DNA from 4 places in the Halomonas sp. NCCP-2165 genome. Region 2 is predicted to be linked to each of the others. Evidence: predicted binding sites of a transcription regulator. Region 2 holds the regulator's gene; each other region holds the start of a gene.
The links. The regulator sigma-54, encoded in region 2, starts transcription at its own class of promoters, with help from an activator protein. The targets are predictions, from matches to a motif close to TGGCACNNNNNTTGCTNT.
Positions count from the first base shown of each region.

Region 1: a site for sigma-54 is predicted at 5,024-5,041, ahead of glnA (glutamate--ammonia ligase). Genes of this name have one in related genera too.
Region 3: a site for sigma-54 is predicted at 2,708-2,725, ahead of fliE (flagellar hook-basal body complex protein FliE). Genes of this name have one in related genera too.
Region 4: a site for sigma-54 is predicted at 4,218-4,235, ahead of NFU04_RS05155 (nitrate reductase). Genes of this name have one in related genera too.

Region 1 covers NZ_BRCY01000018.1:3,682-11,451, forward strand. The annotation lists gene NFU04_RS10575 (branched-chain amino acid ABC transporter permease) at 1-151, opposite strand, end outside; gene NFU04_RS10580 (ABC transporter ATP-binding protein) at 166-870, opposite strand; gene NFU04_RS10585 (ABC transporter ATP-binding protein) at 884-1,651, opposite strand; gene NFU04_RS10590 (hypothetical protein) at 1,802-2,107, opposite strand; gene typA (translational GTPase TypA) at 2,214-4,040, opposite strand; gene NFU04_RS10600 (hypothetical protein) at 4,160-4,690, opposite strand; gene glnA (glutamate--ammonia ligase) at 5,173-6,579, shown strand; gene NFU04_RS10610 (DUF4124 domain-containing protein) at 6,703-7,245, shown strand; gene glnL (nitrogen regulation protein NR(II)) at 7,689-7,770, shown strand, end outside.
Region 2 covers NZ_BRCY01000004.1:43,870-51,639, forward strand. The annotation lists gene tldD (metalloprotease TldD) at 1-802, shown strand, start outside; gene yjgA (ribosome biogenesis factor YjgA) at 894-1,400, opposite strand; gene pmbA (metalloprotease PmbA) at 1,493-2,833, shown strand; gene NFU04_RS03070 (HPr family phosphocarrier protein) at 2,964-3,233, opposite strand; gene rapZ (RNase adapter RapZ) at 3,220-4,143, opposite strand; gene ptsN (PTS IIA-like nitrogen regulatory protein PtsN) at 4,182-4,670, opposite strand; gene hpf (ribosome hibernation-promoting factor, HPF/YfiA family) at 4,677-4,985, opposite strand; gene NFU04_RS03090 (RNA polymerase factor sigma-54) at 5,150-6,562, opposite strand; gene lptB (LPS export ABC transporter ATP-binding protein) at 6,914-7,639, opposite strand; gene lptA (lipopolysaccharide transport periplasmic protein LptA) at 7,648-7,770, opposite strand, start outside.
Region 3 covers NZ_BRCY01000029.1:3,615-11,384, forward strand. The annotation lists gene fliG (flagellar motor switch protein FliG) at 1-721, opposite strand, end outside; gene fliF (flagellar basal-body MS-ring/collar protein FliF) at 714-2,462, opposite strand; gene fliE (flagellar hook-basal body complex protein FliE) at 2,730-3,047, shown strand; gene NFU04_RS13520 (flagellar protein FlaG) at 3,078-3,434, opposite strand; gene NFU04_RS13525 (motility protein A) at 3,547-4,416, shown strand; gene NFU04_RS13530 (OmpA/MotB family protein) at 4,406-5,368, shown strand; gene NFU04_RS13535 (sensor domain-containing diguanylate cyclase) at 5,661-6,980, shown strand; gene NFU04_RS13540 (putative bifunctional diguanylate cyclase/phosphodiesterase) at 7,019-7,770, shown strand, end outside.
Region 4 covers NZ_BRCY01000006.1:123,706-131,475, reverse strand. The annotation lists gene NFU04_RS05170 (GNAT family N-acetyltransferase) at 1-115, shown strand, start outside; gene arfA (alternative ribosome rescue factor ArfA) at 218-358, opposite strand; gene cobA (uroporphyrinogen-III C-methyltransferase) at 438-1,370, opposite strand; gene NFU04_RS05155 (nitrate reductase) at 1,358-4,090, opposite strand; gene NFU04_RS05150 (ANTAR domain-containing response regulator) at 4,684-5,283, shown strand; gene NFU04_RS05145 (CmpA/NrtA family ABC transporter substrate-binding protein) at 5,280-6,326, shown strand; gene NFU04_RS05140 (NAD(P)/FAD-dependent oxidoreductase) at 6,527-7,770, shown strand, end outside.

The sequences.
Region 1 (7,770 bases), on a different contig from region 2:
CACCGAAGGTCATCATGTCGGCATGGGCGAAGTGGGCGAAGCGCATGATGCTGAAGATCAGCGTCACCCCCACCGCGCCGATGGCATAGATGGAGCCGGTGACGCTGCCGGCCACCACCACGTTATTGATAAAGAAGACCAGTTCGTTCAAGGCGTTGTCTCCTCTCAGCCGCCCAGGAAGCTCTTCGCGACCTCGGGGTCGTTGAGCAGGTTGTCGCCGGTATCGGTGAAGCGGTTCTGGCCGGCGGCCAGCACGAAGCCCTTGTCGGCGATGGCCAGGGCCTGCTTGGCGTGTTGCTCGACCATCAGGATGCCGACCCCGGCGGCGTTGATCTCCTGCACCCGGGCGAAGATCTCGTTCATGTAGAGGGGCGAGAGGCCGGCGGTGGGCTCGTCGAGCAGCAGCAGGCTGGGCTCGACCATCAGCGCCCGGCCCATGGCCACCATCTGGCGCTGACCGCCGGAGAGCTCGCCGGCGGGCTGGCGGCGCTTGTCCTTGAGGGGCGGGAAGAAGTCGTAGACCCGCTCGAGCATGGGGCGAAAGCGCTGGGGATGGATATAGGCGCCCATCTCCAGGTTCTCCTCCACCGTCAGGCTGGGGAAGATGTTCTTCTCCTGGGGCACGAAGCCCATGCCGCGATGGACCAGGCGGTCCGGGGAGAGGTTGGTGATGGGCTCGCCGCGCAGCAGGATCTCGCCCTGGTTGACCTCCAGCAGGCCGAAGATCGCCTTGAGCATGGTCGACTTGCCGGCGCCGTTGGGACCGACGATGACGCCGACCTCGTCCGCCTCGATGGCCATGCTGACGCCATTGAGGATATTCATGCCGCCGTAGCCACCGTGTACGTTGCGTGCTTCCAGTAGTGCCATGGGTGGTCTCCGACTAGGGCTGGGCGCCGAAATAGGCGTCGATGACGACGGGATCGTTCTGGATCTCCTCGATGCTGCCCTGGACCATCACGCTGCCCTCGGCCAGCACGATCACCGGGTCGCAGAGGCGGGCGATCATGTCCATGTCGTGCTCGATGACCAGGAAGGTGTAGCCCAGCTCCCGGTTGAGGCGCTCGATATTGGTCACCAGGTCGCCCAGCAGGGTGCGATTGACCCCGGCGGCGATCTCGTCGAGGAGCACCACCCGGGCATCCACCATCATGGTGCGGCCCAGCTCCAGCAGCTTCTTCTGGCCGCCGGAGAGGTTGCCGGCCAGCTCGTTGCGGACATGGCCGAGGCCCACGAAGTCGATGACTTCCAGGGCCTTCTGGCGTACCTGGGCCTCCTCCTGGTGCACCCGGGCGGGCCGGAACCAGGCGCCGAACAGGCTCTCGCCGGCCTGGTCGGGCGGCACCATCATCAGATTCTCCAGGGCGGTCAGCTGGGAGAACTCGTGGGCGATCTGGAAGGTGCGCAGCAACCCCTGGTGGAAGAGCTCATTGGCGGGGCGGTTGGTGATCTCCTCGCCGTCGAGGAAGACCTGGCCAGAGTCCAGGGGCAGGGCCCCGGCGATGATATTGAAGAGGGTCGACTTGCCGGCCCCATTGGGGCCGATCAGGCCGGTAATCGAGCCCTGCTCCACGCGGATGGAGCAGTCATTGATGACCCTGAGGCCGCCGAACGCCTTGTTGACGTGGCGGACGTCGATAATCGTGCTCATGCCCTATCTCGTGGTTGTTGGTGTTATGGCAGGCTGGTCCTACTTTGCGTCAGGGCGCGGCGCTTGACCAGAGCGAGAGCGTTAAACGGACGTTGGGACGCGAGCCTCGGCCGGGGGGGCTCCGACCAAGGTCGTGGTTCGCGCCGCGCCTCAGTCCGGCATCTCGTCGCGAGGCTCGAAGGCGCGCTTGTCATCGGGCAGGCGCACGGTATCGCCCAGGGCCAGCTTGCCGTGGCTCTTCTTGCGCTCGCCGCTGGCGGGGTCGATCAGCGCCACCACCTCGCCGATGCTGGTGGCCTCCACATGGGCCTCGACGCGGACCCGGACCACCAGGCCATCGAGGCGCGCCGAGAGGATATCGCCGCTTGCCGGCTCGGCCCGGTGATTGGGGTCCTTGGCATAGTGGGCGAGGACGCTGTCGGCGCCCGGCTCGTCCCAGTCGACGTGCTTGTGCATGGGGCTTCTCCTGGGTGGTGTGTTTCAAGCGTAGCCGCTGCGCCGGCCAGGGCCAGAAACGACGCAGCCCGCCGAGGGGCGGGCTGCGTGGGTCTGGCGGAGCGGCTTACTTCTTGCTGGCGCGCTTGCGCTCGTTCTCCTTGAGGAACTTCTTGCGCAGGCGGATATGGTTGGGGGTCACCTCCACCAGCTCGTCGTCGTCGAGGAACTCGATGGCCTGCTCCAGGGTGAAGCGCACCGGCGGGGTCAGGACGATGTTCTCGTCGTTGCCGGAGGCGCGCATGTTGTCGAGCTTCTTGCCCTTGGTGGGGTTGACCACCAGGTCGTTGGCACGGCTATGGATGCCGATCAGCATGCCCTCGTAGACCTCGGTGCCGTGATCGATGATCAGCTTGCCGCGATCCTGCAGGGCGTAGAGGGCGTAGGCCAGGGCCTTGCCGTCGACCATGGAGACCAGCACGCCGTTGCGACGCTCGATGGCGGCATCCGGCTTGAGCGCGCCATAGTGGTCGAAGCGGCTGGTGAGGATGCCGGTGCCCGAGGTGAGGGTCATGAACTGGCCGCGGAAGCCGATCAGGCCGCGCGCCGGGATCAGGAAGTCGAGACGCACCCGACCCTTGCCGTCCGGGTTCATGTTGGTCAGCTCGCCCTTGCGGTAGCCGAGCTCCTCCATGATGGCGCCCTGATGCTGCTCCTCGCAGTCGATGATCACCTCTTCGTAGGGCTCCTGCTTGATCCCGTCGATCTCCTTGATGATCACCTCGGGACGGCCCACGGCCAGCTCGAAGCCCTCGCGGCGCATGGTCTCGATTAGCACCGAGAGGTGCAGCTCGCCGCGGCCGGAGACGATGAACTTCTCCGGGCTCTCGCCCTGTTCGACGCGCAGCGCCACGTTGTGGATCAGCTCCTGATCGAGGCGATCCTTGATGTTGCGGCTGGTGACGTACTTGCCGTCACGGCCGGCCATCGGCGAGTCGTTGACCTGGAAGGTCATGGAGACGGTGGGCTCGTCCACCGACAGCGGCGGCAGCGCCTCGACGGCGATCGGGTCGCAGAGGGTGTCGGAGATGGCCAGGTCATCGATGCCGGTGATGCAGATGATGTCGCCGGCGGTGGCCTGCTCGGTCTGCACCCGCTCCAGCCCCAGGTGGGTCATCACCTGACCGATCTTGCCCTTGCGGGTCTTGCCGTCGGTGCCGATCACGGTGATCTGCTGGTTGGGGGAGATGGCGCCGCGCTTGATGCGGCCCAGGCCGATGACGCCCACGTAGCTGTTGTAGTCCAGTGCCGAGATCTGCATCTGGAAGGGGCCGTCGATTTCCACCTTGGGCGGCTCGACGATATCGACGATGGCCTGGAACATGGGGTTCATGTCCTCGGCCAGCGCCTCCGGCTCCATGCCGGCGATGCCGTTGAGGGCCGAGCAGTAGATGATCGGGAAGTCGAGCTGCTCGTCGGAGGCGCCCAGGTTATCGAAGAGATCGAAGATCTGGTCGATGACCCAGTCGGGACGTGCGCCGGGGCGGTCGATCTTGTTGACCACCACGATCGGCTTGAGGCCCTGATCGAAGGCCTTCTGGGTCACGAAGCGGGTCTGCGGCATGGGGCCGTCGACGGCGTCCACCAGCAGCAGCACCGAGTCGACCATGGACATCACCCGCTCCACCTCGCCGCCGAAGTCGGCGTGTCCCGGGGTGTCGACGATGTTGATGTGGTAGTCGCGGCCATTGCCGTCCTGCCAGCGGATCGCCGTGTTCTTGGCCAGGATGGTGATGCCGCGTTCCTTCTCCTGGTCGTTGGAGTCCATGATGCGCTCCTGCCCCTCGGCCTTGCGGTCCAGGGTGCCGGACTGCTGGAGGAGTTTGTCGACCAGGGTGGTCTTGCCATGGTCGACGTGAGCGATGATGGCGATGTTGCGAAGATTCTCGATCACGACGGGATCCTGCTGCGAAAATTGGGCCGCATTATAGTCTCCGGGCCGCGGCGGCTACCAGCACTGACACCGAGAAATCTGCGTGGAAACGGTAGATCAAGGGCTTGGCGGCGCGGGAATCAGCCGGAGAGGGTGCGGATGCGGGCATGACAAGCGCGCAGGCGGGCCAGGAGGTCCTGGTGGGCCTGGCGATCCAGGCTGGGGTCGAAGCCGCCCAGGCGTTCGAACCAGTCGCGGCGCACGCAGAGGGTCCCGGTGGCCGGCGTTCGCCACAGGCGCTGCCAGGGTCGCCAGGCGCGCTGGGGCGGGGTGAAGAGCAGGGCATCCCAGTCATCGGCGCCGGAGGTCAGTCGCGACAGCCACTGGGGCGGCAGGCCGTATTGGGGCGAGGGGAAGATCAGCAGCTCGCCCTGGGTGCCCTGAACCAGGCGGTTGCTCCGGGCCCCGGCAGTAGGCTCGGGCACCACCTCCAGGGTCAGGCCGAAGCGCCGACTCAGGGCCTGCAGGCGGGGTTGATACGACTCGCTGACCACATGGATATCGAGCTGACCGGCATGATGGCGGCGCAAATGGCGCAGGCCCGGCAGCTGACGGGGCAGCCAGGTGGCCATCAGGCAAGCGTCGATAATGATGCAGGTGCGATGCACCACGGGCAGCCCTCCGCCGCGGGGTCGGTCTCGGCGTGGGACACGACACCGGAAATTCCGGTGACCCAGGAGCGCCGGCCTCAAGGTTGGTAACAAATTGTAGTAATAGGTTGCTCCAGGTATCAATGAGCGGCGGCGAATCGGATGCGGGAAGGCCTCGGGCGGCAAATGCACTACTATGGTGCATGTGGCGGTTTTCTTGCACCTTGATGGCGCCTTTCGGGGCGGCGGCGGCCATCCGGGAGGAGGGTCACGACTCGTGCGCCACCATGGCGCAAGGATTATTTCTTTTTAATTCAGATGATTACCTTGATTGGCGAGCGCCTTGCTGCATTTTGGCACGCCGCCTGCATTATCGAGTACAAAGCCACGGAGCGCGTTTCTGGTGGCGGCGGTCGTGGGCAGGGTGCCCATGACATGCTACAAACGACGCTGGATACGCTAGCCAGATAACACTAGCCATACGTTCACGACTGGAGGACACCATGGCCGAGAAGACCCTCGCCCTGATCGAAGAGCATGACGTCAAGTGGGTGGACCTGCGTTTCACCGATACCCGCGGCAAGGAGCAGCATGTCACCATCCCCGCCCGTGACGTGGATGAGGAGTTCTTCGAAAACGGCCAGATGTTCGATGGTTCCTCCATCTCCGGCTGGAAGGGCATCAACGAGTCCGACATGATCCTGCGCCCGGAAGATGGCACCGCCTTCCTCGACCCCTTCACCGAAGACGCCACCCTGGTGCTGCGCTGCGATATCATCGAGCCGGCCACCATGCAGGGCTACGAGCGGGATCCGCGCTCCATCGCCAAGCGCGCCGAGGCCTACCTGCAGTCCACCGGCCTGGGCGACACCGCCTTCTTCGGCCCGGAGCCGGAGTTCTTCATCTTCGACGAGGTGCACTGGAAGGCCGATATCGAAGGCGCCATGTACAAGATCACCTCCGAAGAGGGGGCCTGGGCCACCGACCGTCAGGTCGAGGGCGGCAACCTGGCGCACCGTCCGCGGGTCAAGGGCGGCTACTTCCCGGTACCCCCGGTGGACAGCTTCCACGATATCCGTGGCGCCATGTGCAACACCCTGGAGGCCATCGGCCAGAGCGTCGAGGTGCACCACCACGAGGTGGCCAACGCCGGCCAGAACGAGATCGGCGTCAAGTTCAACACCCTGGTGAAGAAGGCCGACGAAGTTCAGGAAATGAAGTACGTGATCCACAACGTGGCTCACGCCTACGGCAAGACCGCCACCTTCATGCCCAAGCCGCTGGTGGGTGACAACGGTTCCGGCATGCACGTCCACCAGTCCTTCTGGAAGGATGGCCAGAACCAGTTCGCCGGCGACCAGTACGCGGGCCTCTCCGAGATGGCCCTCTACTACATCGGCGGCATCATCAAGCACGCCCGGGCCCTGAACGCCTTCACCAACGCCTCCACCAACTCCTACAAGCGTCTGGTGCCGGGCTTCGAGGCGCCGGTGATGCTGGCCTACAGCGCCCGCAACCGCTCCGCCTCCATTCGTATCCCCTACACCGCCAGCCCCAAGGGCAAGCGCGTCGAGGCCCGTTTCCCCGACCCGACCGCCAACCCCTACCTGTGCTTCGCGGCGATGCTGATGGCGGGGATCGACGGCATCAAGAACAAGATCCACCCCGGCGACGCCATGGACAAGAACCTCTATGACCTGCCGCCGGAAGAGGGCAAGTCCATCCCCACCGTGGCCAACAGCCTGGATCAGGCCCTGGACGCCCTGGACGCCGACCGTGCCTTCCTCACCGAGGGCGGCGTCTTCACCGACGACATGATCGATGCCTATATCGAACTGAAGATGGAAGACGTGGAGCGCATCCGCATGACCACACACCCGATCGAGTTCGACATGTACTACAGCTGCTAAGCGCCACGCCCTTAGCGTTGGCTGTGCAAGGGGTTCCGCCGTCGGCGGAACCCCTTTTTGTCTTACACTATCTAACGATGCATCTCATCTCTCCTTCCGCCGCTCCGCATTAGGGGGTCGCTCGTGAAACTCCGCCTACTCTGCTTGCTGGTGAGCTGTTGCCTGGTCCCCCTGGCCGGGGCCGACACCGTCTATCGCAGTGTCGATGCCCAGGGCAACGTGATCTTTACCGACAACCCCGAGCGGGGCGAGCCCGTGGAGGTGGCGCCGCTGACCGTGGTGCCCTCGCGGACCCTGGACCCGGTGCCCGCCGCGTCGCCGGCTCCGGCGCCGCGGCGGCCGGCGACGGGCTCCCTGGCCTCGCCCTTTATGCCCTACTCCACCTTCCGCATCATGAACCCTCGTGACGCCATGACGCTGAGCCAGGCCCGCTCCCAGAACCTCACCGTGGAGCTGGCCATCGAGCCGGGGCTGAGGGAGGACCATCGGGTGCGCCTGCTGGTGGATGGGCAACTGAGTCAGTCGGCGATGCACACCCGCGCCTTTATCGTGCCGCGCCTCGCGCCGGGGCAGCGCACCCTGCAGGCGGAGCTGCTGGATGGCGCCGGCCGGGTGCGCCACCGTAGCCCGCCGATCACCGTGAGCGTGCAGGCGCGGGGCGATTAGCTCATCGGCCGGCGCGGCTTCCGTTTTCCCTGCTTCGACGCCGCGACGCCGCCCTGCCGAGACCACTCGCGCCACCGTCATGTCGAGCCGCCGCGCACGCCGGAGCGCGGTTTCGATGCCTTCGATCATGCCCGCCAGCTGCGTCAGCGCAGCGCCCTGGAGTATCGCCCCGGCGAGCCCTGGCCCGGCCTGCGGCGCAACGCCCCCGCCCATGAGCCGCGGCGTCGCTGGCGTCATCGCGATCACCGCTGAGCCACATCGCGGCTCCCTCGCCTGCTTATCGCGCCTCGCCCTCCCGTGATGCACTAAAATGGTGCGTGAACGGGCGCGACCCTTGCCGGCAGCCCCGAGTTTTCCGCCGCCGCGTGCTGGCGCGCTTCTTGCAAGTGCAAGGGGAGTCGCCGGAACGATCGGCCCTTACTCCGTTGCCATCGGGATGCCCCATGTATCAACGCTTACTCGAACACCTGTCCACGGCGGTGCTGCTCCTCGATGGTGCGCTGCACCTTCGCTGGATGAACCCCG
Region 2 (7,770 bases):
GCTGCGCGACGAGGGGGTGGCCGAGCGCTACGCCAAGGAGGCGGTGCGCCAGGCCCTGGTCAACCTGGAGGCGGTGGACGCCCCGGCCGGCCAGCTGCCGGTGGTGCTGGGTCCGGGCTGGCCGGGCATCCTGCTCCACGAGGCGGTGGGCCATGGCCTCGAGGGCGACTTCAATCGCAAGGGCAGTTCCGCCTTCGCCGGGCGCCTCGGCGAGCGGGTCGCCGCCCCCGGCGTCACGGTGGTGGACGACGCCACCCTGGCCGATCGCCGCGGTTCCCTGACCATCGATGACGAGGGCACCCGGGGGCAGTACACCCCGCTGATCGAGGACGGCATCCTGACCGGCTATATGCAGGACAAGCTCAATGCCCGGCTGATGGGTATGGCGCCCACCGGCAACGCGCGCCGCGAGTCCTATGCCCATATGCCCATGCCGCGCATGACCAACACCTATATGCTGGCGGGTCAGGACGATCCGGCCGATATCCTCGGCAGCGTCAAGCGCGGCATCTACGCGGTGAGCTTCGGCGGCGGCCAGGTGGATATCACCTCCGGCAAGTTCGTCTTTTCCGCCAGCGAGGCCTACCTGATCGAGGACGGCCGCATCACCGCCCCGGTGAAGGGGGCGACCCTGATCGGCAATGGTCCCGAGGCCATGGGCCGGGTGTCGATGATCGGCCACGACCTGGAACTCGACACCGGGGTCGGCGTCTGTGGCAAGGAGGGGCAGGGGGTGCCGGTGGGGGTCGGCCAGCCGACCCTCAAGCTGGACGAGCTGACCGTGGGCGGGACGCAGTCCTGAGGCTGGAAGCGCGCCGCGTCAAGGCGGGAAGCTGGAAGAACACGCCATGACGTGGCGGGTTTCGGTAACTTCCGGCTTCACGCTTTGGGAGTTACAGCCCGGCGATATCGCGGATCAGCTTGAACAGCTTGCGGGAACTGGCCGGGGGCTTGTCGGCGGCGCGCTCGCGCTGGGCATTGCGGATCAACTGGCGCAGCGCCTGGCGATCGGCGTCGGGGAAGTCGGCGACGAAGGCCTCCAAGGCCTCGTCGCCCTCGTCGATCAGGCGATCCCGCCAGCGCTCCAGGCGGTGGAAGGCGTGGTCGCGGCGCAGCTTCTCCTGCTCGAATTCATCGAAGGCGGCCTGGATCGCCTCGGTGTCTTCCTTGCGCATCAGCTTGCCGACGTACTGCATATGGCGGCGGCGTGCCTCCCGGGCGCGGATGCGACCGGTCTCCTCCACGGCGGCGAGCATGTCGTCGGAGAGCGGCAGCTTGGCGCGCTGCGCCTCGGAGAGGGCGATGATCTTTTCGCCCAGGGCCTGCAGGGCGTGCATTTCCTGCTTGCGCTGGGTCTTGCTCTGCCAACCGTCTTGGTCGGCGGGGGAATCGAAGGACATGCCATTACCATCAGCATCGGAATGTAGGGCAGAGTATACCAGCCTGGCCGGTGCGCGTAGCATCCACACAGAATGATCAGAGGGAGAATCAGATGACACAGGCTTTCGATGCCGCCGCCCAGCAGGCGTTGCTGGAGTCGCGGGTAGCGGCCGCCCTGGCGCAGGCCGAGCGGCTGGGCGCCGACGCCTGCGAGGTAGGCGCCAGCGTCGACCAGGGGATCGGCGTCAGCGTGCGCCTGGGCGAGGTGGAGAGCGTCGAGCTCTCCCGGGATCAGGGCTTCGCGATCACCGTCTATGTGGGAAGCCGCAAGGGCAGCGCTTCTTCCTCGGATACCGGCGAGGCCTCGGTGAGCGCGGCGGTGGAGAAGGCCCTGGCCATCGCCCGCCATACCGGCGAGGACCCGGCCGCGGGCCTGGCGCCGGCGGAACTGATGGCTCGCGAGCTTCCGGACCTGGAGGTGCATCATCCCTGGGCACTGACCACCGATGCCGCCATCGGCCTGGCCCTGGCCTGCGAGGCCGCCGGGCGCGGCGTCGAGGGCATCAGCAACTCCGACGGCGCCAGCCTCTCCAGCGGCGAGGGGGTGCGGGTCTACGGCAATAGCCATGGCTTCCTGGGCAGCCAGCGGGGCAGCCGGCACTCGCTCTCATGCATGCTGATCGCCGAGGATGCCCAGGGCATGCAGCGCGACTACGACTACAGCAGCGTGCGCGACCCGCGGCAGTTGCGCTCCGCCGAGGCGGTGGGGGCCAGCGCCGCCGAGCGTACCCTGCGTCGGCTGGGCGCCCGGCGTCCCGCCACCGGGCGCTTCCCGGTGCTCTTCGACCCCACCCAGGCCGCGGGCCTGGTGGGGCACTTCCTCGGCGCCATCGCCGGTGGGGCACTCTATCGCCAGGCCTCCTTCCTCTGCGACCGCCTCGGCGAGCCGCTCTTCCCGGAGTGGTTCTCGCTGGTGGAGCGGCCCCTGGAGCGTGGTGCCATGGCCAGCGCCCCCTTCGACAACGACGGCGTCTATACCCGCGACAACACCTTTATCGACGGCGGCCGCCTGGCCAGCTATATGCTCTCCGCCTACAGCGCCCGGCGGCTGGGCATGGAGAGCACCGGCAACGCCGGCGGTGCCCGCAACGTGCGCCTCCAGGCGCCCCTGGCCAGCCGCGAGGCCCTGCTCCGGCAGATGGGTCGCGGCGTCCTGGTCACCGAGCTGATGGGCCAAGGGGTCAATGGCGTGACCGGGGACTACTCGCGGGGCGCGGCGGGCTTCTGGGTGGAGAACGGCGAGATCCAGTACCCGGTGGAGGAGTTCACCATCGCCGGCAACCTGGGGCAGATGTTCGCCAACCTGGCCGGCGTCGGCGAAGACATCGATACCCGCGGCAGCATCCATACCGGTAGCTGGCTGATCGACGATATGACCATCGCCGGAAGCTGACGCCGGGCGCGTGACGCGAAAGGAAAATCGCCCCCATGGCTTGCCATGGGGGCGATTCACATTAGGCTGCCTTCCAGCTTCCAGCTTCCAGCTTCCAGCTTCCAGCTTCCAGCTCCGGCGAAGCCGGGAGCTATTCCCCTTCGTCGAAGCGAGCCTCGACCAGCGCCGTCAGGGCGTCGAGGACCGCCTCGGCGTCACTGCCCTCGGCGCTGACGGTGAGCCGGCTGCCGCAGGGGGCGGCCAGCATCAGCAGGGCCATGATATTGGCGGCGTCGGCGTCGCGCCCCTGGTGGGACACGGTGACGCGGGCGTCATGGCCCTGGCAGCACTGTACCAGGCGGGTGGCGGCGCGGGCGTGGAGGCCGCGCTTGTTGATCAGGGTCAGCTCACGGCTCGGCATGCCTCGAGCTTCCTTGCAGGGGGCTGGCATCTTGCTCTCCCAGGTCGGTGTGAATGCCCAGTTCCCGATGGCGAAGGCGCAACCCCGGATAGTCGGCGGCGAAGTGGCGGGCCAGGCGCTCGGCCAGGTAGACCGAGCGGTGCTGGCCGCCGGTGCAGCCGATGGCCACCGTCACATAGCTGCGCCGGCTGGCCTGGTAGGCGGGCAGCCAGCGCTCCAGCCATTGCTGGATATCCGCGGCCATGGCCGCCACCTCCGGGTAGCTCTCCAGGAAGTCGATCACCGGGGTGTCGCGGCCGTTGGCGTCCCTCAGGCGCGGATCCCAGTAGGGGTTGGGCAGGCAGCGAGCGTCGAAGACGGTATCGGCATCCAGGGGCACCCCGCGCTTGAAGCCGAAGGACTCCAGGGTCAGGGTCAACTGGCCGGCCTGGTGGCCCGCCACCTGTTCGGTGATCCGCGAGCGCAGGTCATGCAGCGACAGCCGCGAGGTGTCCACCACCAGGTCGGCCAGGTCGCGGATCTCCCCCAGCGCCTGCTCCTCCCGCTCGATGGCCTCGGCCAGGGTCATCTGGCTGTTGCGGGTCAGCGGGTGGCGACGCCGGGTATGGGAGTAGCGCTCCAGCAGGATTCGGGCATCGGCGGTCAGGTAGACGATCTGGGCCTGGATGCCACGCTGGCGGACCTCATCGAGCAGCTGCGGGAAGCGCCGCAGGGCGCCGGGCAGGTTGCGGGCGTCGATGCTGACCGCGATGGCGTCGTAGTGGGCGTCGTCGGCCTGCAGCTCGTCGACCAGGGAGCCCAGCAGCATGGCCGGCAGGTTATCGATGGCATAGAAGCCCAGGTCTTCCAGGGCCTGAAGGGCGATCGATTTCCCCGACCCGGAGCGGCCGCTGATGATCACCAGTTGCATGGGAGCCTCCTGGCTGCCTGAGGGGTGGCGCCAAGCACTCAGGGCGAGGCGGGGGGGCCGGCCTCGGCGTGGCGCTCGATGGCCTCGATCAGGGTATCGTAAAGCTGGCGTTGGCTGTCGCTCTTGCGCAGCCGTTGACGGGTCTCGGCATCGTTCATGATGCCGGCCACCTGAGCCAGCAGGGCCAGGTGGGTATCGTCGGCCTCTTCCGGCACCAGCAGCACGAACACCAGGTCGACGGGCTCGCCGTCCACCGCATCGAAGTCCACCGGCTCGGCGAGCTTGAGGAAGCCGGCCAGGGGCGCCTTGCAGTGGGCGTTACGGGCATGGGGGATCGCGACGCCATGGCCGATGCCGGTACTGCCCAGGCGCTCGCGACCGATCAGTCGGCTGAAGACTTCCTGGCTATCGAGGCTGGGGGTGTTCTGAGCGATAAAGGTGCTGAAGAATTCCAGCACCCGTTTCTTGCTCCCCCCGGGGACATCGAACAGCGCCCGCTCGGGGGGAAGGATGGATTGCAGAGTCATGGAGGGTTAGCGGGCACCGGCGCCCTGGGCGCGGGCCTGAGCCTTTTCCTTGTGTTTCACCAGTTGGCGGTCGAGCTTGTCGGCGAGCGCATCGATAGCGGCATACATGTCGCCATCCTGGGCTTCGGCGTGCAGATCGGCACCGGCAGCGTGGAGTACGCAAGCGGCTTGCTGGCGTTCTTTCTCGACGGACAGGGTGAACTGTGCCGTGGTGATATTGTCGTAATGCCGCTCCAGTCGTGCGAGCTTCTCGTTCACATAGTCACGCAGTGCATCGGTCAATTCGACGTGATGGCCGGTGATATTGACTTGCATGGCACGCTCCTCTTCCTGCGGGTGTCATCTCGATTGTAACCCTTTTTTCGCCCCTGCAAACCCCTTGGCGTCGGGGATTTCCAACGCAAGCCTTATCGGATTTTTATCCCATTGAGATCAATGGGATAAATGGTTTTTCCGAGAATCGACGAAGGCGTTGCCGGTCAGGAGAGACGCTTGCGCTCGCTGGAGGGGGGGATGCCCATGGCCTCGCGATACTTGGCCACGGTGCGCCGCGCCACCTGAATGCCATCCTCGGCGAGCAGGCTCACCAGCTTGCTGTCGGAGAGTGGCTTGCGCGGCGGCTCCTCGCCAATCAGCTTCTTGAGCCGGGCGCGAATGGCGGTGCTGGAGTGGGCGTCGCCCTCGCCGCCCCCCACCTGGCTGGAGAAGAAGTACTTGAGCTCGAAGACCCCGCGGGGGGTGTGGATGTACTTCTGGGTGGTGACCCGGGAGATGGTCGATTCATGCATCTCCACCGTCTGGGCGATATCCGCGAGCACCAGGGGCTTCATGGCCTCTTCGCCTCGCTCGAGGAAGTCGAGCTGGCGGGTCATGATCTCCTGGCCCACCCGCAGCAGGGTGTCATTGCGGCTGGAGAGGCTCTTGAGCAGCCAGCGTGCCTCCTGCAGGTGCTGCTTCATGAAGGTGTTGTCGTCGCTCTTGTCGGCGCGGCGGATCAGCGCCGCATAGTCGGGCTGGATGCGCATCCGCGGCAGCGCCTCGGGATTGAGCTCGATCCGCCAGCCATCGCGGTCATGGCGGGCGATCAGGTCGGGGATTACATAGTCGCTGCCGCCCTCGGCATAGGCCTGGCCGGGGCGCGGGTCGAGGCTCCGGACCAGCTGGATCAGCGTATCCAGCTGGTCGTCCTCGAGGCGCAGGCGGCGCTTGAGCAGCTTGCGATCGTCCCCCGCCAGGGCCTCGAGGAACTGGCGCACCAGGCGCTTGGCCTGGGGCAGCAGGGGGGTGTCGTCGGGGAGGGCGCCGAGTTGCAGCAGCAGGCACTCGCGCAGGTCGCGGGCGAAGACCCCGGTGGGCTCGAACTGCTGCAGGCGCATCAGCAGCGCCTCCACGTCGCCGACCTTGAGGCCGGCGAGGTCCTGCTGGCGCAGCCCCTCGGTGATCTCCTCCAGGGGCAGGGTCAGGTAGCCGTTGGCATCCACGGCATCGATCAGGCTCTCGGCGATGGCCCGCTCACGGGGCGCGGTCAGGTCGGTCATGGCCAGCTGCCAGGTCAGGTGATCGCGCAGGCTGGGAACATCGGCATTGCGCTCGAAGTCCGGCGCCTCGCCGCCACCGCTGGGGGCCATGTCCTGATAGGTGTCGGACCAGTCGCTGTCCACCGCCAGTTGCTCGGGAATCGCCTCGGACCAGTCGTCCTCCTTGGGCGCCTCCACCGCCAGTTCGCCGTAGGCCTCGTCCAGTTCCAGCATGGGATTGGACTCCAGGGCCTGCTGGATCTCCTGGCGCAGGTCGAGGGTGGAGAGCTGCAGCAGGGCGATGGCTTGCTGCAGTTGTGGGGTCATGGTCAGCTGTGTGCCGACCCTGAGCTGCAACGAGGGTTTCATTGCCATGGTGAGCTAGGGTTCCGCGACAAAGGTGGGAGACACGGTAGCCCGCCGCCGGTGCCTGTGCAAGCCCATTGGGCATGACTTCGTAGCAAGTTATATGCCAGCCGCAATGAATATGCCAAATCGATCTCGTGGCTAAGACTTTCAGCGAATTGGCAGCGGCGATTCCCCGTGGTTTCGCAGGCTTTGTCTGAAAAGTCGGCGAGCGAAGGTCAGACAAGGCAAAAATCGGCGAAAAGACGGACCGGGCTCGCGTACGAGTTTACGCGGTGTAAATGAGTACTTTGATCGGACTCGCGCACGAGCCGATTTTTAACGCCGTATGGCCGAGCGCAGCCAGTTTTCGGGCATAGCCTAGAGGCGGAAATCCTCGCCCAGATAGACCTCACGCACCCGGCGGTTGGCGAGGATCGCCTCGGCATCGCCCTCGGCGATGATCTGGCCGTCGCCGACGATATAGGCGCGGTCGCAGATATCCAGGGTCTCGCGCACGTTGTGGTCGGTGATCAGCACGCCGATATCCCGCGCCTTGAGGGCACGGATGATGCCCTTGATCTCGCCCACCGAGATGGGATCGACGCCGGCGAAGGGTTCATCGAGGAGGATAAAGGTGGGCTCGGTGGCCAGCGCCCGGGCGATCTCCACCCGGCGCCGCTCGCCCCCGGAGAGGCTCATCCCCAGGTTGTCGCGGATATGGGTGATATGAAAGTCGTTGAGCAGGGCCTCCAGGCGCGCCTGACGACCGGCGCGATCCAGGTCCTGGCGGGTCTCGAGGATGGCCAGGATATTGTCGGCCACCGACAGCTTGCGGAAGATCGACGCCTCCTGGGGCAGGTAGCCGATGCCGGCCCGGGCGCGTTCATGCATGGCCGCCGCGGAGAGGTCCCGGTCGTCGATGGCCACCCGGCCCGCGTCGGCGCGCACCAGGCCGACGATCATGTAGAAGGAGGTGGTCTTGCCGGCGCCATTGGGGCCGAGCAGGCCCACCACGCTGCCCTGCTCGATGGCGAGGCTGATATCGTGAACCACGCGGCGGCGCTTGTAGCTCTTGGCCAGGTGACTGGCGGTCAGGGTCTTCATGGCGGCCCTTACTGCTGTTCCGGGGTGAGGGTCATGCGGACTCGCTGGCGCTCGGTGCCCTCGGCGTCGGCCCGGGCCTCCACTAGGCGGCGGTCGATCAGATACTCCACATAGGCGCCGTTGAAGGTGTC
Region 3 (7,770 bases), on a different contig from region 2:
AGACGAACATCTCGTCGAGGATCTTCTGGGCCAGGTCCTCGCTGTGGGCGCGAATGGTCTCCACCGCCACCTCTTCCTGACTGGTGTTCATCAGGTTGAGGATCTCGGCGGCGGTCTTCACGCCGCCCATCTTGCTGCGCTTGAGGTTCTGGCCGTCGAGCATGCTGCCGAGCACTTCGGTGAGCTCCTGCAGGGCCGCGGGCTGCACGCCGCTGAAGGTGGCGATCCGCAGCACCACGTCGTTGCGCAGCTTGTCGTCGAACAGCTCCAGCACGTCGGCGGCCTGGTGGCGCTCCAGGTGAACCAGGATGGTGGCGATGATCTGCGGGTGCTCTTCGCGGATCAGCTCGGCCACCATCGAGGGCTCCATCAGGTTGAGGGAGTCGATGCCGGAGTTGGTGTTGTGGGCCTCGAGGATATCCTCGATCAGGCTGGAGGCGCGTTCGCCGCCCAGCGCCTTGGTCAGCACCGAGCGGATATAGTCGCTGGAGTTGATGTTCAGCGCCGAGAGCTCCTCGCTGTCGCGGAAGAAGTGCTCCAGCACCCGGCGCATGTCGTTATGCGAGACCTGGTTGAGGCGCGCCATCTCCTGGCTGACCTCCTGGATCTCCTGGGGGCCCATGAACTTCAGCACCTCGGCGGCGCTGTCCTCGTCCAGGGCCAGCAGCAGGATGGCGCTGCGGCGCACGCCGCTCATCTCGGTGCTCGTGGCATTACTCATCGTCGTTCACCCAGCTGCTGAGGATCATGGCGACCAGGCGCGGATCCTCCTGTGCCAGTTCACGCAGATCGTTGAGATTCTGCTCGTAGGCGCCGGCCTTGCGGCGGCGCTTCTGTTCGCGTCCCTCGCGGCCGCCCTCGTCGGCTTCACCGCGGGCCTCGCCCTCGGCCGGCTCGTTGCCGGCGTCGTCCTCGTCGCCGATGCTGGCGAGCAGCTGGCCGGAGGCGCCGGCGGGCACGGCGATGGGCGCCGGCGTCTCGGTGTAGCGCTTGATCAGCGGGCGCAGCACCAGCCAATAGAGCAGCAGGGCGGCCAGCAGCACCAGCACATAGCGGGCGATGCCGAAGATCAGCCCCTGGAGCTCCGGGTCCTGCCACCAGGCGAGCTCCGCGGCGGGATCCTCGGTCGGGGTAAAGGGGCTGTTGACCACCTCCAGGGCATCGCCGCGGGCGGGGGAGAAGCCCATGGCCTGGCGGGTCAGGCGCTGGATCTGGTCGAGCTCCTCGTCGCTGAGGGGCAGGGCCGTCGGCTCCCCCGCTTCGTCGAGGCCGTCGCGATAGTTGACCACCACCGCCACCGAGAGGCGCTCCACCCGGCCCCGTTCGTGCTGGATATGGGCGACGTTGCGATCCACTTCGTAGTTGATCACCCGGTCCTGGCTCAGGCGGGCGTTGGCGGCCTCGCCCTGGGTCTCCTCGTCCTCGGCGACCTCCTCCCCATCCGCGTCTTCCTCGGGCGGGTTATTGATCGGCGCGGGGGCCACCCCCGGCGGGGTATTGGTCAGGGCGCCGGGGATGCCCCGGGCCAGGTCGTCGCTGCCTCGATAGTCGGCGCTGTGCTGCAGGCTGCGCACGGCGGCCCGTTGCGGGTCCTGATTGGGCGCGTAGCGCTCGGCGGTCTCCTCGCGGCGGGTGAAATCCACCTCGGCGGTGACCTGGGCACGCACATTGGCCCGCCCCAGCACCGGGATCAGGATGTTCTCGATACGCCGCTGGTAGGAGCGCTCCACCTCTTGCACATAGTCGAGCTGGGTGCCGTCCAGGTCGCGGCCCGGGCCGCCGGGCTGGGAGAGCAGGCGACCGTTATGGTCCACCACGGTGACGTCTTCGGTGGCCAGTTCCGGCACGCTGCTGGAGACCATATGGGCGATGGCCATCACCTGCCCCTCGCCGAGGGTGCGCCCGCCGTGGAGGGTGAGGATCACCGAGGCGGTGGCGGGCTCGCGCTCGCGGACGAACACCGACTCCTTGGCCAGGGCCAGATGCACCCGGGCCCGGGAGACCGGGCCCAGGGATTCGATGGAGCGGGACAGCTCGCCCTCCAGGCTGCGCTGGAAGTTGATCTGCTCGGCGAACTGGCTGATGCCGAAGGCCTGGCTATCCATCAGCTCGAAGCCGACGTTGCCGCCCTGGGGCAGGCCCTGTTCGGCCAGCTGCAGGCGCAGGGTGTGGACCTGGTCGCCGGGCACCAGCAGGGCCTGGCCGCCCTGACTCAGCTGATAGGGCACACCGCGACTATCCAGTTCGCCGATGATACGCCCGCCGTCGGCCTCGTTGAGGTTGCTGTAGAGGACCCGGTAGTCGGGGCTACGGGCCCAGAGCATCAGGGCCACGACGATGGCCACCACGGCTGCGCCGGCCAACAGCAGGGGCAGCAGGGGGTTGCCGCGCAGCTGGCGTAGCAGGCGCCGCTGCAGGGACTCCTGGGGCGCCTCGCCGCGGGCGGTGGTCCCTTCGCTCATGCGTGCCTCCCGGCGTCAGCGGGGGAGCACGGCGACCAGGCAGTCAGGGCCATGGTGAGTAGCAGAGGGGCATGGGGCATGGTGATATCCATTCATCGCGGTTTGCCGCCCCGGGTGACCGGGCGGAACTGTGATGACCGCCATTATCGGCGTGCCTCACCAGCCCAAAGGTGGGAATAGTCGGGTTTTTCAGTCGCATTTGCCGGCTTGGTCCGAGGGAAGAGGCTGCTAGCCTCCTCTCAGCGTGTCACAGGAGCCGATTTGCCCATGTCCACCCCCGCGATCCATGCCGCCCTGCAACAGATGCAGGGCCTGGCCAGCCAGGCCGCCAATACCGCGCCGAACGCCAGCGCCGCGGCCCAGGGGGGCTTCGCCGCCGAGCTGGCCCATTCCATCCAGCGCATCAATCGCCTGCAGCAGACCGCCAATGCCCAGGTCACGGCCTTCCAGGCCGGCGACCCGGACGTGGCGCTCAACGACGTCATGGTCGATATGCAGAAGGCCAGCGTGGCCTTCCAGATGGGCCTGCAGGTACGCAACCGCCTGGTCAGCGCCTACCGGGACGTGATGAATATGCAGGTCTGATGCGCTCGTGGCCGGTGGTCTGCGAGGGGCTCAGGCCTCGAGGGAGATCAGTCGGCCGCGCATCTCGTCGAGGCGCTCGGCGATGGCCAGGAGCTCTTCGGTGGGGATCTGGCGGATCAGCTCGCCGCTGTCGCGATCGACGATGCGCGTGATGGTGCGGTTACCGGTGTCGGCGAGTTCGAACTCGATGCCATGCTGGCGCATCACCTCGTTGACGCGCTGCAGGGGTTCCACCAGGTCGCCCTCGGCGGGTGGCTCGGCCTCGGCGAGCTGGCCGCCGGCGGTGGGCAGGTGGGCCAGCAGGGTCTCGACCCGCTGGCGCGGGGTCAGGTCATTGAGCGGTGAGCCGGGGGCATGGGCACTGACATCCGCTATCGGGTGACTCATGGTGAAATCCCTCACAGTGGTGGTTGACGTCTTGTTTTTCTTTTCGAATCTATCGGCCGGCGGCGGGGGAACTTTAGCCCTGGCTAATGGTGGCCAAGCGAGAGCCTGAATCATGAATCCCTCCACCCTGATCGGAATCGTCGCCAGCGTCCTGATGCTGGCCAGCGTGGTGCTGTGGAGCGCCGACAGCGCCACCGCCTTCCTCAACCTGCCGGGGCTGGCCATCGTGGTCATCGGCACCCTGGCGGCCACCTTTATCAGCTATCCGCTGCGTGAGGTGGTGCGGGTGGTGCGCCTGGTGGGCCTGGTGTTTCGCCGCGAGAATCACCACGAGCGCGAAGACATCGACGTGCTGGTGGCCCTGGCGCGGCTGTGGTTCAAGGGCGACGTGCGGGCGGTGGAGCGGCGCCTGGAGACCTGCCCCAACCCCTTCCTGCGCACCGGGGTGCAACTGGTGATCGATCACACCGCCGACGAGGAGATCCATGATCTGCTGCGCTGGCGTATCGCCCGGCTCAAGGCCCGGGAGCGGGCCGAGGCGCAGATCTTCCGCACCATGGCCCTCTATGCCCCGGCCTTCGGCATGATCGGCACCCTGGTGGGACTGGTGAACATGCTGGGGGTGATCGAGGCCGGCGAGCTGACGGTGATCGGCGAGCGCATGGCGGTGGCCCTGCTGACCACCTTCTACGGCATCGTGCTGGCCAACCTGGTGCTGAAGCCCATCGCCGTCAAGCTGGAGCGGCGCACCGAGCAGCGCCTGATCGCCATGAACATGATCCTCGAGGGGATCTCGCTGATGTCGCGGCGCCGCCTGCCCTCGGTGATCGAGGAGAGTCTCAATTCCTTTATCGCCCATCACCACGACGAACTGCGCGACGGCCGGGGGCAGGAGGGCGATGCCCCGGCGCCCCGCTGGCGGCTGCGCCGGCGGGCGGCCGCCGCGACCGACGACGAGCGCGGGGCCTCCCATGCCGGCTAGGGATCGCCATCGTCACGACGCCCTCTTCGAGGAGCTCGAGCCCGAGGAGGGGCAGGCGGGCTGGATGCTCAGCTATATCGACATGATGACGCTGCTGGTGGCGCTGTTCGCGCTGCTGCTGTCGCTGGCCTCAGTGTGGCGCGGTCCCGCCGAGGCCAGTCCCGCCGAGGGCGGCGCGCCGCCCGCCGAGCTCTCCTTCTTCGCCCTGGCGGCGGCGCTGGAGGTGGCCGCGGGGCCGCGGGTGCCGGCGCCGCCGCGCCCGCACGGCCGGGATCCTCTCGACCTACCGCGGCCCATCGACTGGACGCCGCCGCGTCCCGCCGCGCCGGCGCCGGCCCTGGTGGTGGCCAGCGTGCCCTTCGCCATGCCGCAGGCGGCGCCGGCGCGGCCGGCCCTGGCCCTCCACGAGGAGCTCGACCCCGAGGCCTGGGACGACCTGACCCTGGTGGTCACCGAGCGGGCGCCGAGCAATACCCGGCGCCTCGATGCCGAGGCCCTGGCCGCCGCCGAGGGGCTCCAGGCCGGAGTGAGCGCTCGCCTCGACGAGGCCCGCGCGCTGCCCAGCCTGGAGGGGGTGGAGATCTCGCCGGTGGCGGAGGGGCTCAACCTGCGCATTCAGGATCGGCTGCTCTTCGACAGCGCCACCGCCGAGCTGAGCGAGGCCGGGCGCGAGCTGATCGCGCGCCTGGTGGCGATCATCCAGCGCTACGAGGGCACCGTCTCGGTGGAGGGACACTCCGACGACCGGCCCATCTTCACCGACCGCTTCCCCTCCAACTGGGAGCTCTCCTCGGCCCGGGCCATCGCCATCCTGCGCCAGCTGGAGGGCGCCGGCGTCGCGACCTCGCGGCTGCGCGCCGTCGGCTACGGGGCGACCCGCCCCCTGGCCGATAACGCCAGCGCCGAGGGCCGCGCCGCCAACCGCCGGGTGGAAGTGATCGTTCACTTATAAGCCGTCGTGACCCGTCGAGGCTGGCCCTTCCAATATGCAAGCGCGGATGCCGGCGGAGCCGAGCCCCCGTCACCCCGCGATAAGCGCATTCCCCCTTTGTTGATCTGCATCAACCCGCATCGGCGATAACTCGCCTACTTTCGTTATTTCGAATGTTTCCTCGACCCAGGGAAGACCTTGTCCAGGAGGGCTGGCCGCTGATAGGCGGTATCCGCCCCAAGCGAGCGATCTGCGCTTAGGATGGATCGTGTCCTGGAGCCCGGCACAATAACAACTAGGGAGTTTTCAGCAGATGCAGGAGCCTATTCGGGGATTGGAGTGCCCGCCAAGCGACCGGCTCGACCCGTTCGCGACCACCGGTGTCGACTGCCGCCTGCTGGCCGTGGCCATCGAGCAGAGCCCGGTGGCCACGGCGATCACCGACGCCGAGGGGCGCTTCGAATTCGTCAATCGGCGCTTTATCGCGGTCACCGGCTACCGCCGGGACGAGTTGCTGGGCCAGACGCCGGCGCTGATCAAGTCGGGGCATACCCCGCTGGCGGTCTACCAGTCGCTGTGGCGTACCCTCGAGGCCGGCGAGGTGTGGCGCGGCGAACTGCTCAACCGCAAGAAGAGCGGCGAGCTCTACTGGGAGGCGGAGATCATCACCCCGGTGCGCGATGAAGTCAGCGGTGCGGTGCGCTATGTGGTGGTCAAGGAGGACATCACCCAGCGCAAGCGCCACGAGAGCGAGCTGCGCCTGCTGGCCACCGCCTTCGAGACCGGCCAGGCGACCCTGATCACCGATGCCGAGATGCGCATCGAGCGGGTCAATGCGGCCTTTACCGCCATCACCGGCTACCGCGCCGAGGAAGTGGTCGGCGAGACGCCGCGGCTCTTCAAGTCGGGGCGTCACGACGACGCCTTCTATGCGGCGCTGTGGGAGGCGGTATTGAGTACCGGCCACTGGCAGGGGGAGATCTGGAATCGCAACAAGGCCGGGGAGGTCTACCCGCTCTGGCAATCGATCACCGCGGTGCGCGACGATAACGGCGAGATCCGCAATTTCGTGGCGGTATTCCATAACATCAGCGAGCGCAAGCGCATGGAGCGCGAGCTGGCCCAGCAAGCGACCCGGGATCATCTCACCGGGGTGCTCAACCGCCGCGGCTTCGATGACGCCCTGGCGGAGGCCCTGGCCGAGGCACGGTGCCTCGACCGGCCGCTGTCGCTGCTGATCTTCGATATCGACCATTTCAAGGCGGTCAACGACCGCTATGGTCATGAGCGTGGCGATGCCGTCCTCCAGGCGTTGGCGCGTCGAGTGCAGGCCTGCCTGCGTTCCAGCGACCTGTTGGCACGCTGGGGCGGCGAGGAGTTCACCCTACTGCTGCCGGGCACCGATGTCCCGGGCGCCAGGGTGATCGCCGAACGGCTGCGCCAGACGGTGGCGAGTGCCCGTTTCGCGGGACTCGAGGTGACCATCAGCCTGGGGGGAAGCCGCTATCGCCGCGGCGACTCGGGAGCCGCATTGCTGCAGCGGGCCGATGCGGCCCTCTATCGGGCCAAGGAAGGGGGGCGGAACCGGGTGGTGATGGATGGCCAAGGCGATCGATTTAGTGTTGAATTCTAATATAACAAGCACAGAATGACCGGCTAAGGAGCCCGAGTATGTGTCCTTCTCAAGGGCTGGTGCCGGAGCGGAAAACGGGCCCGAGCGTCGGGCCGGACAAGCGTCGTCACGGCGCACGGCGCGTGCCCCTGCCCCAGGCCGAGCAGGCGTTTTACGACGCCAGCGAGGCGATGCTGATCACCGATGCCGAGCAGCGCATCCTGGCGGTGAATCCCGCCCTGGAAGCCTTGGTAGGTCACGGCGGCGCCACCCTGCGAGGCGCCTCGCCGGAGGCCATCGTGGCGCCTCGGCAGGGTGCCTCCCAGTGCCTGGCGGACTGGCAACTGCTGCTTCAGCAAGAGCAGGGGCGCCTGGAGATGCAGCTATGCGATGCCCAGGGCGAGACGCGGCCGGTATTGTTCTCCTTCCGTCGGGTGTGCGATGCGGCCGGAAGCCCCTCCCACCATGTGGTGACCCTGACCGCCCTGGATCGTGCCCTGAGCGAGCCCCGCCGGCGCGCCAGTCGCGAGGCCTACTTCGATGCGCTGACCGGGTTGCCTAACCTCAAGCTGCTGACGCAGCTGTTGCAGGACGCCATCGCCCATGCCCAGGGGGGCGGCGATACGCTGGCGGTGTGTTGCCTGGATATCGATCACTTCAAGCGTCTCAATGACCAGTTAGGGGAGCTGGCCGGCGATCGGCTGCTGGCCAGCTTCGCCCGGCGGGTCAGCCAGCTGCTGGCCGGCGACGAGGTGCTGGCGCGTATCGGCGGCGACGAGTTCGTGCTGCTGCTGCATCGCCAGCCCGACGA
Region 4 (7,770 bases), on a different contig from region 2:
CGGCATGCGTCGCGCCGAGACCTTCGAGCACCCCGCCCTGCCCCGGGGCCACCCGCTGCGCCCCCATTGCCTCTATCGGCTGAGCGCCGCCGACTGGCGTGGCGCGCGCCGCTGATCGACCGACGCCAAGAATCGACGAGGCCCTCCATGGAGGACCTCTTGGGGAAGCGTGAGGTTGGAATAATGGGCGAGACAGGCGCCTGGCGAAACGGCCGTGTCAGGCCGCTTGGCGAGGCGCCCGCCCCTTGCGGGAGTAGCTGCCCTTGCCCTTCTTGGGAGTCTCGCGGCGCTGCTTGAACAGCGGGGTGCGTAGCGTCGCCTTGAGGGCATTATCGCGAATCTTGCCGGTCTTCTTCATCGAGGCACTCCTTGGATGACACGGGAGACGAACACCGCCTCCCGGCGCCTTGGGACTCTCCCCGTGCCCGGGGGTTCCCTCACTCCTTCGCCGTCCCAGCCTCGGCCCCGGCCTCGGCCCCGGCCACCCGGCGCTGCCGCTGCGCCGCCATCCGCACCACGCTGCCCACGACGATCAGGCAGGGCGAGGGCAGCGGCTCGGCCGCCAGCTTGGCGGGCATCTCGCTCAGGGTACCGATCAGCGCCCGCTGCTCGGGCAGGCTGGCATTGGCCACCAGCATGATCGGCCAGTCGTCGGGCAGGCCGGCGCCGCGCAGCCCGGCGCAGATCGCCTCGACCTTGGCCAGGCCCATATAGAACACCAGGGTCTCGTCGCGACGGGCCAGCGCCGCCCAGTCCGGCTCGCCATCCACCCGGCACAGCTGGGCGGTGACCAGGCGCAGCTGCTGGGCATGGGCCCGGTCGGTGAGCGGAATGCCCATGCCGGCGCAGGCCGCCGAGGCGGCGGTGATACCGGGCACGATCTCGCTGGGCACCCCCGCCGCATCGAGGGCGGCGAGCTCCTCGCCCATGCGCCCGAAGACCCCGGGGTCGCCGCCCTTGAGGCGCACCACCGACTTGCCCTGGCTCGCCAGCTCCACCAGCAGCTCGCCGATCTCCGCCTGGGGCACGCTATGCTGGCCCCGGGCCTTGCCCACGTAGTAACGCTCCCGGTGGGCCGGAATCAGCGCCAGCACCTCATCCCCCACCAGGCGGTCATAGACCACCGCATCGGCCTCGCCCAGCAATCGGGCGGCCCTGAGGGTCAACAGCTCCGCCGCGCCGCTGCCGGCCCCCACCAGGTAGACGCTGCCGGGGCGGCAGTCGCCGCCCAGGGCCGTGCCCTTCCGCTGGTCCACGCCATCGGTTCGCCAGGCGGTCGTGTCGGCGATGCGCCGGGCCAGGCCGCGAAGCGGTGCCAGCAGGGCATCCCATGCCAGTCGGGCCTTGCTGTTCGGGGTCAGGGTTCGCATGGGGTGCTCTCCTCTTCGGCACGCGTCTCGCGGTGCGCTTCGATCAGGGACTTGAGTTCGGGGATGCAACTGCCGCACTGGGTGCCGCAGGCCAGGCGGGCACCCAGCGCCTCGACGCTGGCCTCGCCGCCGCGGATCGCCGCGACGATGGCCTTCTGGCCCACCTGATGGCAGCTGCACACCACCGGGCCGCTGTCGGCGGCGCCGTCGTCGCAGCCGGCCAGCAGGCGGCGCCGGCGCTCGGCCGACAGGGCCTCGCCCCGGGCGGCCTCGGCGAGGCGTTCATCGAGCCAGGCCAGCCCCGGCGACTCCGCCGGGGGGCCCACCATCAGCCACCAGCGCAGGCGACCGTCCTCGATGCCGGCGGCACGCAATCGCCCGCCGGCGGGATCGTCGAGCCACAGCGTCGGAGCCACCGGCAGGTGGCCCGCGAGCCAGGCCAGCCAGTCGCGATCGGCCTGCTCAGGCCTGCCGGCCAGTTGCCAGCGCTGGCCATGGGCCAGGGGGATTCGCGCCCAGTAGGCGGCCTCCGTACACCAGTCGGGCGTGACAGGGAGGCCATCGGCCACCAGCAGGGTCGCCTCCCAGGCGATGGGCAGCGGCGTCAGCGCCACGGCGCCATGCTTGGACTCGGGCTGGCCGGAGAGCGGGTCGAGGTGGGCCTCCAGCAGGCTGCCCATGCGCGCGCTCCCGCTGAAGCGGTCGCTCCAGTGCATGGGCACGAACACCTCGCCCCGGCGCTGCCCCCTGGTGAGCCGCACCCGGCCGAGGTAGTCGCCGCCGGCACCACGCAGCCGGGCCAGTTGCTGGTCGCCGACGCCCAGCGCCAGGGCATCCTCGGGGGTGATCTCGATAAAGGGCTCGGCGCGGTGATTCATCAGCCGCGGCGCCCGGGCGGTGCGGGTCATGGTGTGCCACTGGTCACGGATACGCCCGGTGTTGAGGCGCAGCGGCCGCGCCTCGGAGAGCGCCTGCTGCGGAGCCCGCGGGCGCACCGCAATCAGCCGGGCCAGGCCATCCGGGGTGGCGAAGCGGCCGTCCTCGAAGAGCCGCGCGGTGCCCCGGGGCGCGGCGGCGTTGACCGGCCACTGGATGGGTGCCAGGGCGTCATAGGCGGCGCGATCGAGCCCCGCCAGGCCGGAGATATCGAACAGCCGCTCGCCCGGGGTTCCGGGCAGGTTCTCGACGCCGGAGAGCCGGGCATGCTCGTCGAAGATCTCACACGGATGCGCGTAGTCGAAGGCCTCGCCATAGCCCAGCCGCCGGGCCACCTGGGTGATGATCCACCAGTCGTGCTTCGCCTCCCCCGGCGGCGGCAGCAGGCCGCGCTGACGGGAGATGCGCCGCTCGGAGTTGGTCACGGTGCCGTTCTTCTCCGACCAGCTCGAGGCCGGCAGCACGATATCCGCATAGGCCAGCAGGTCGGTGTCGGCCATGCACTCGGAGACGATCACCAGCGGGCACGTCTCCAGCGCCGCCCGTACCCGGTCGGCCCGGGGCAGGCTGACCGCCGGGTTGGTGGCCATGATCCATAGCGCCCGGACCTCGCCCCGCTCGATCGCCTCGAAGAGTTCCACCGCCTTGTGCCCGGGCCCCTCCGGCAGGCTCGGGGTCAGCGACTCGGTGGCCCAGAAGCGGGTCACCCGCTCGATCGCGCCCGGGGTGTGGTAGTCCATATGGGCGGCCAGCTGGTTGGCCAGGCCGCCCACCTCGCGGCCGCCCATGGCGTTGGGCTGGCCGGTGATCGAGAAGGGCCCGGCCCCGGGCAGGCCGAGCTTGCCGCCGGCCAGGTGGCAATTGATGATGGCGTTGCACTTGTCGGTGCCGCTGGAGGACTGGTTGATGCCCTGGGAGTAGAGGGTCACCACGTGCAACTGGCTGGCGAACCAGTAGTAGAAGGTCTCCAGGCGCTCCGGGTCGAGATCGCAGTCGGCGGCCACGGCGGCCACCGAGGCATCTTCCTCCCGGGCCGCGGCCAGCGCCTCCTCGAGGCCCTGGGTGTGCCGCTCCAGGTAGACCCGGTCGAGCCGGCCCTTGTCGGCCATCCAGGCCAGCAGCCCATTGAACAGCCGGGCGTCGCTGCCGGGCCTGAGGCCCAGGTAGAGGTCGGCGATCTCGCAGCTGTCGGTGACCCGGGGATCGATCACCACCACCCGCATCAACGGGTTGCGGGTCTTGGCCACCTTGAGCCGCTGATAGAGCACCGGGTGGTTCCAGGCCAGGTTGGAGCCCACCAGCACCACCAGCTCGGCCTCCTCCAGGTCCTCATAGCTGCAGGGCACGGCGTCGGCACCCAGGCTGCGCTTGTAGGCGGCCACCGCCGAGGCCATGCACAGCCGCGAGTTGGTATCCAGGTGCGGGGTACCGAGGAAGCCCTTGAAGAGCTTGTTGGCCACGTAATAGTCCTCGGTGAGCAGTTGGCCGGAAAGGTAGGCCGCCACCGCGCCGTCGCCGTGCTCGCTTCGGGTCGCCGCCAGGCGCTCGGCCACGGCGGACAGCGCCGTCTCCCAGTCCACCTCGACGCCGTCGACCCGGGGCCGGGTCAGTCGGCCCCGGTGACCGAGGGTCTCGTGGAGGGCCGAGCCCTTGACGCAGAGGCGGCCATAGTTGGCCGGGTGCTCGCTGTCGCCGCTGACGCCGACGATCCGCTCGTCCTCCAGCTCCGCCAGTACGCCGCAGCCGACGCCACAATAGGGGCAGGTGGTTCGCGCCTGATGCATAGGGTTGCCTCTTGAAACGACGATGGCGCCCTCCCTCGGCCGCTAGGCCGTGAGCAGGACGCCATCGTCGTGTTCGCTGAACTGCTGATATCGACAGGACCGCCATTGGTCCCGGGTTACTTCCTGGTAAGCAAGGCGTATGCCATATGCCCGGAAAACATATCTAACCATTTGACTAGCCTGAGTATCTTGGCGAACGACCAGGCCCCCGGGTTACCCCGACCGCGCCCCCACGCACCATCACAAGGCGCCTCGAGACGCGACTGCACCCTATCGACGCAATCCCGGCCACCCCATGGCGGTGCAGGCCTTCGCCAGGCAGCAAACAAGTCGGCCCACTTCCAGGGCTATCGCCATCGGAATGACGAGGGGCGCTGGGGGCAGGATGGAGCGGGTGTTTTTTGCCAGGGATGGCAAAAGTAGCGCCCAGGGAGGGGTTTACAGCGCCCCGCGACGACCTGCCCCCAGGGTAGCCCCGGGCCTCCTACAGAGTGCACGCGACTGCGATAGCCCTGGGTGCCCTGATCCGATCCCCGGCGAGCTGGAACGCTTATTGCAGGGCTATAAGACCTGATCTTCCCGCGAGTCCCGTTATGTCCCCACCCACGTCCCTGAAGATATTGCTGGTCGACGACGAAGTGGTGCGCGCCGCCATGGTCGAGGAGGCTCTGACCCACGAGGGGCACCAGGTGATCTGCCGCCTGACCAGCCCCGCCAGCCTCAACGAGATGGTGGTCCGCCATGCCCCCGATGTGGTGATCATCGACATGGAGTCCCCGGACCGGGACACCCTGGACAGCATGGCACTGCTCAATCGCGAGAACCCCCGCCCGGTGGTCTTCTTCGCCGATCAACACGACCCGGACACCCTGCAGGCCGCCCTCAAGGTCGGGGTCAGCGCCTACGTGGTGGACGGCCTGGTGCCCGGCCGGGTCAAGCCGATCATCGAGGTGGCCATCGCCCGCTTCGATGCCTTCCAGTCGCTGCGCCGCGAGCTGGACAAGACCCGCAGCCAGCTCAGCGAACGCAAGCGCATCGAGCGCGCCAAGGGGCTGCTGATGAAGCATCAGAACACCGACGAGGAGCAGGCCTACCGCATGCTGCGCAAGCTGGCCATGGATCGCGGCCAGCGCATCGCCCAGGTGGCCGACAACGTCATCGATATCCTCGAACGCCTGGAGAACGGCCTATGACCCGCCTACCGGATGCCGAACGTCCCGACCTGACCCTGGGCTTCGTGCCGCTGCTGGATTCGGCCCTGCTGGTGATCGCCCGGGAGGCCGGCTTCTTCGCCGACCAGGGCCTGGACGTGACCCTGGCCCGCCAGAACACCTGGTCGACCCTGCGCGACAGGGTGGCCGCCGGCCTGCTGGACGGCGCCCAGATGCTCGCCCCGATGCCGCTGGCCATGAGCCTGGGGCTGGGCCGGGCCCCCTGCGAGACCCTGGCCCCGGTGACCCTGTCCCGCAACGGCAATGCCCTGGTGCTCGCCGAACGCCTCGCCGAGGCCAGCCACGCCCACCTGGCGGTGGACCCGGCCCGCGGCGCCCGGGCCCTGGCCGCGGTTCTGCCGACGCTGCCCCGCCCGCCGCGGCTGGCCATGGTCTACCCCTACTCCTGCCAGCACTATCAGCTGCGCCACTGGCTCGACCTGGGCGGCCTCGACCCGCAGCGCGACGTCGAGCTGGTGGTGCTGCCGCCGCCGCGCATGGTGGAGGCCATGGAAGCCGGGGAGATCGACGGCTACTGCGCCGGCGAGCCCTGGGGCAGCCTGGCCAAGCACCGGGGCGCGGGGCGCATCGTCGCCACCGGCGCCCAGCTCTGGCCGGAAGCCCCGGAGAAGGTGCTTGGGGTGACCCGCTCCTGGGCGCGCGACTATCCGGCCACCCTGGCGCGACTGATCGTCGCCCTGCAGCGGGCCAGCGACTGGCTGGCGGCGGACCCCGGCCACGCCCGCCGTGCCCTGGAGTGGCTGGCCCTGCCCCCCTACCTGGATCGCTCGGTGGCCCACCTGTCGCGGCTGGCCCTCAACGAGGCACCGATGCGTCAGCGCCTCGCCGGCAGCCTGCGCCCCGATCCCCAGGCCGCCGCCGGCGTCGCCGAGCACCTGGACCAGGCCCTACGCCGGGAGGGGCGGCGCCTGGGCCTGGCCGGCCTGCGGGCCTGCCATGACCCCGTGCATTATGACGCGGCCCTGCACCAGGCGGGTGCAGGCGCCGGCCATGCCACCCCCTGACGGAGATATTACAACCCTATGTAATCACAGAAAAAATCGACTTACCCCGGCATTCTGGCCGGGTTCTTGAAAGTCCTTGATCAGTACGGGGCATCAACGGCGATCGCCTCGACAGGATTCAGACAACGGCGTCTTCCCCTGGCCTACGGGCCAGAGGAAGGCGCCGTTTTTGGTTTTCGCCACGACAGGAGACGCTCCCCATGCCTCAACTCACCCCGGACGAGCCCCTGGTGATCATCGGCAACGGCATGGCCGGCCATCGGCTGGTGGAGGCCCTGCTCCAGCGGGCCGATCGGCCGACACGCATCATCGTGCTGGGCGAGGAGGCCGCCCCGGCCTACAACCGCATCCTGCTTTCCCCCTGGCTTGCCGGCGAGATGGCCCGCGACGCCCTGACCCTGCGCGACGCGGCCTGGTATGCCGACCAGGGCATCGAGCTGCTCCTCGGCGAGCGGGTCACCGATATCGACCGCCGGGCCCGGCGCCTGACCACCGACGCGGGACGCACCCTCGACTATGGCCGCCTGGTGCTGGCCACCGGCTCGCGGCCGGCCATGCCGGCGGTGCCCGGCATCGAGCTGGCGGGGGTCCACGGCTTCCGCGACCTCAACGACGCCGAGGCGCTGATGGCCGCCGCCGAGGCCGGCGCCGAGACCCTGGTGGTGGGGGGCGGCCTGCTGGGCCTGGAAGCCGCCGAGGGCATGCGCAAGCGCGGCGCCCGGGTCGGCGTGCTGCAGCGCGCCGGCCGGCTGATGAATCGCCAGCTCGACGCCACCGCCGCCGCCCTGCTGGAGGCAGCACTTCGCGGCCGCGGCCTCGCGATCCATACCGGCGCGCGCCTGGCACGACTGGAGGACGACGGCCGCGGCCGGGTGGCGGCGGCGCACCTGGAGGACGGGCGCCGGCTGCCCGCCGACTGCGTGGTGATCGCCGCCGGCATCGCCCCCAATACCCAACTGGGCGAGGCCGCCGGCCTGGCCATGGGCCGCGCCATCCGGGTCGACGACGGCCTCACCAGCTCCGACCCGCATATCCACGCCCTCGGCGAATGCTGCGAGTTCGCCGGCCACACCTACGGCCTGGTGGAGCCGATCTGGCGCCAGGTGGAGGTACTGGCCGCGCGCCTGTCCGGCGAGCCAACGCCAGGCTACCGGGAGGCCGAGACCGCCACCAAGCTCAAGGTCAGCGGCATCTCCCTCTACGCCTTCGGCCCCATTGATCCCGACGACGACCACGAGGTGCTGGTCTACCAGGACCCCGACCAGGGCGACTACCGCCGGCTGCTGCTGCGCGACGGCCGCCTGGAGGGCGCGGTGCTCTATGGCGATACCGCCATGGGCCCCTGGTACTTCGCCCAGGCCCAGACCGGCCGCGACCTCGGCGCCTGCCGCCCGGCCCTGCTGCTGGGCGCGGCCGATGCCGACGCCCTGCTCGACACCCCCTT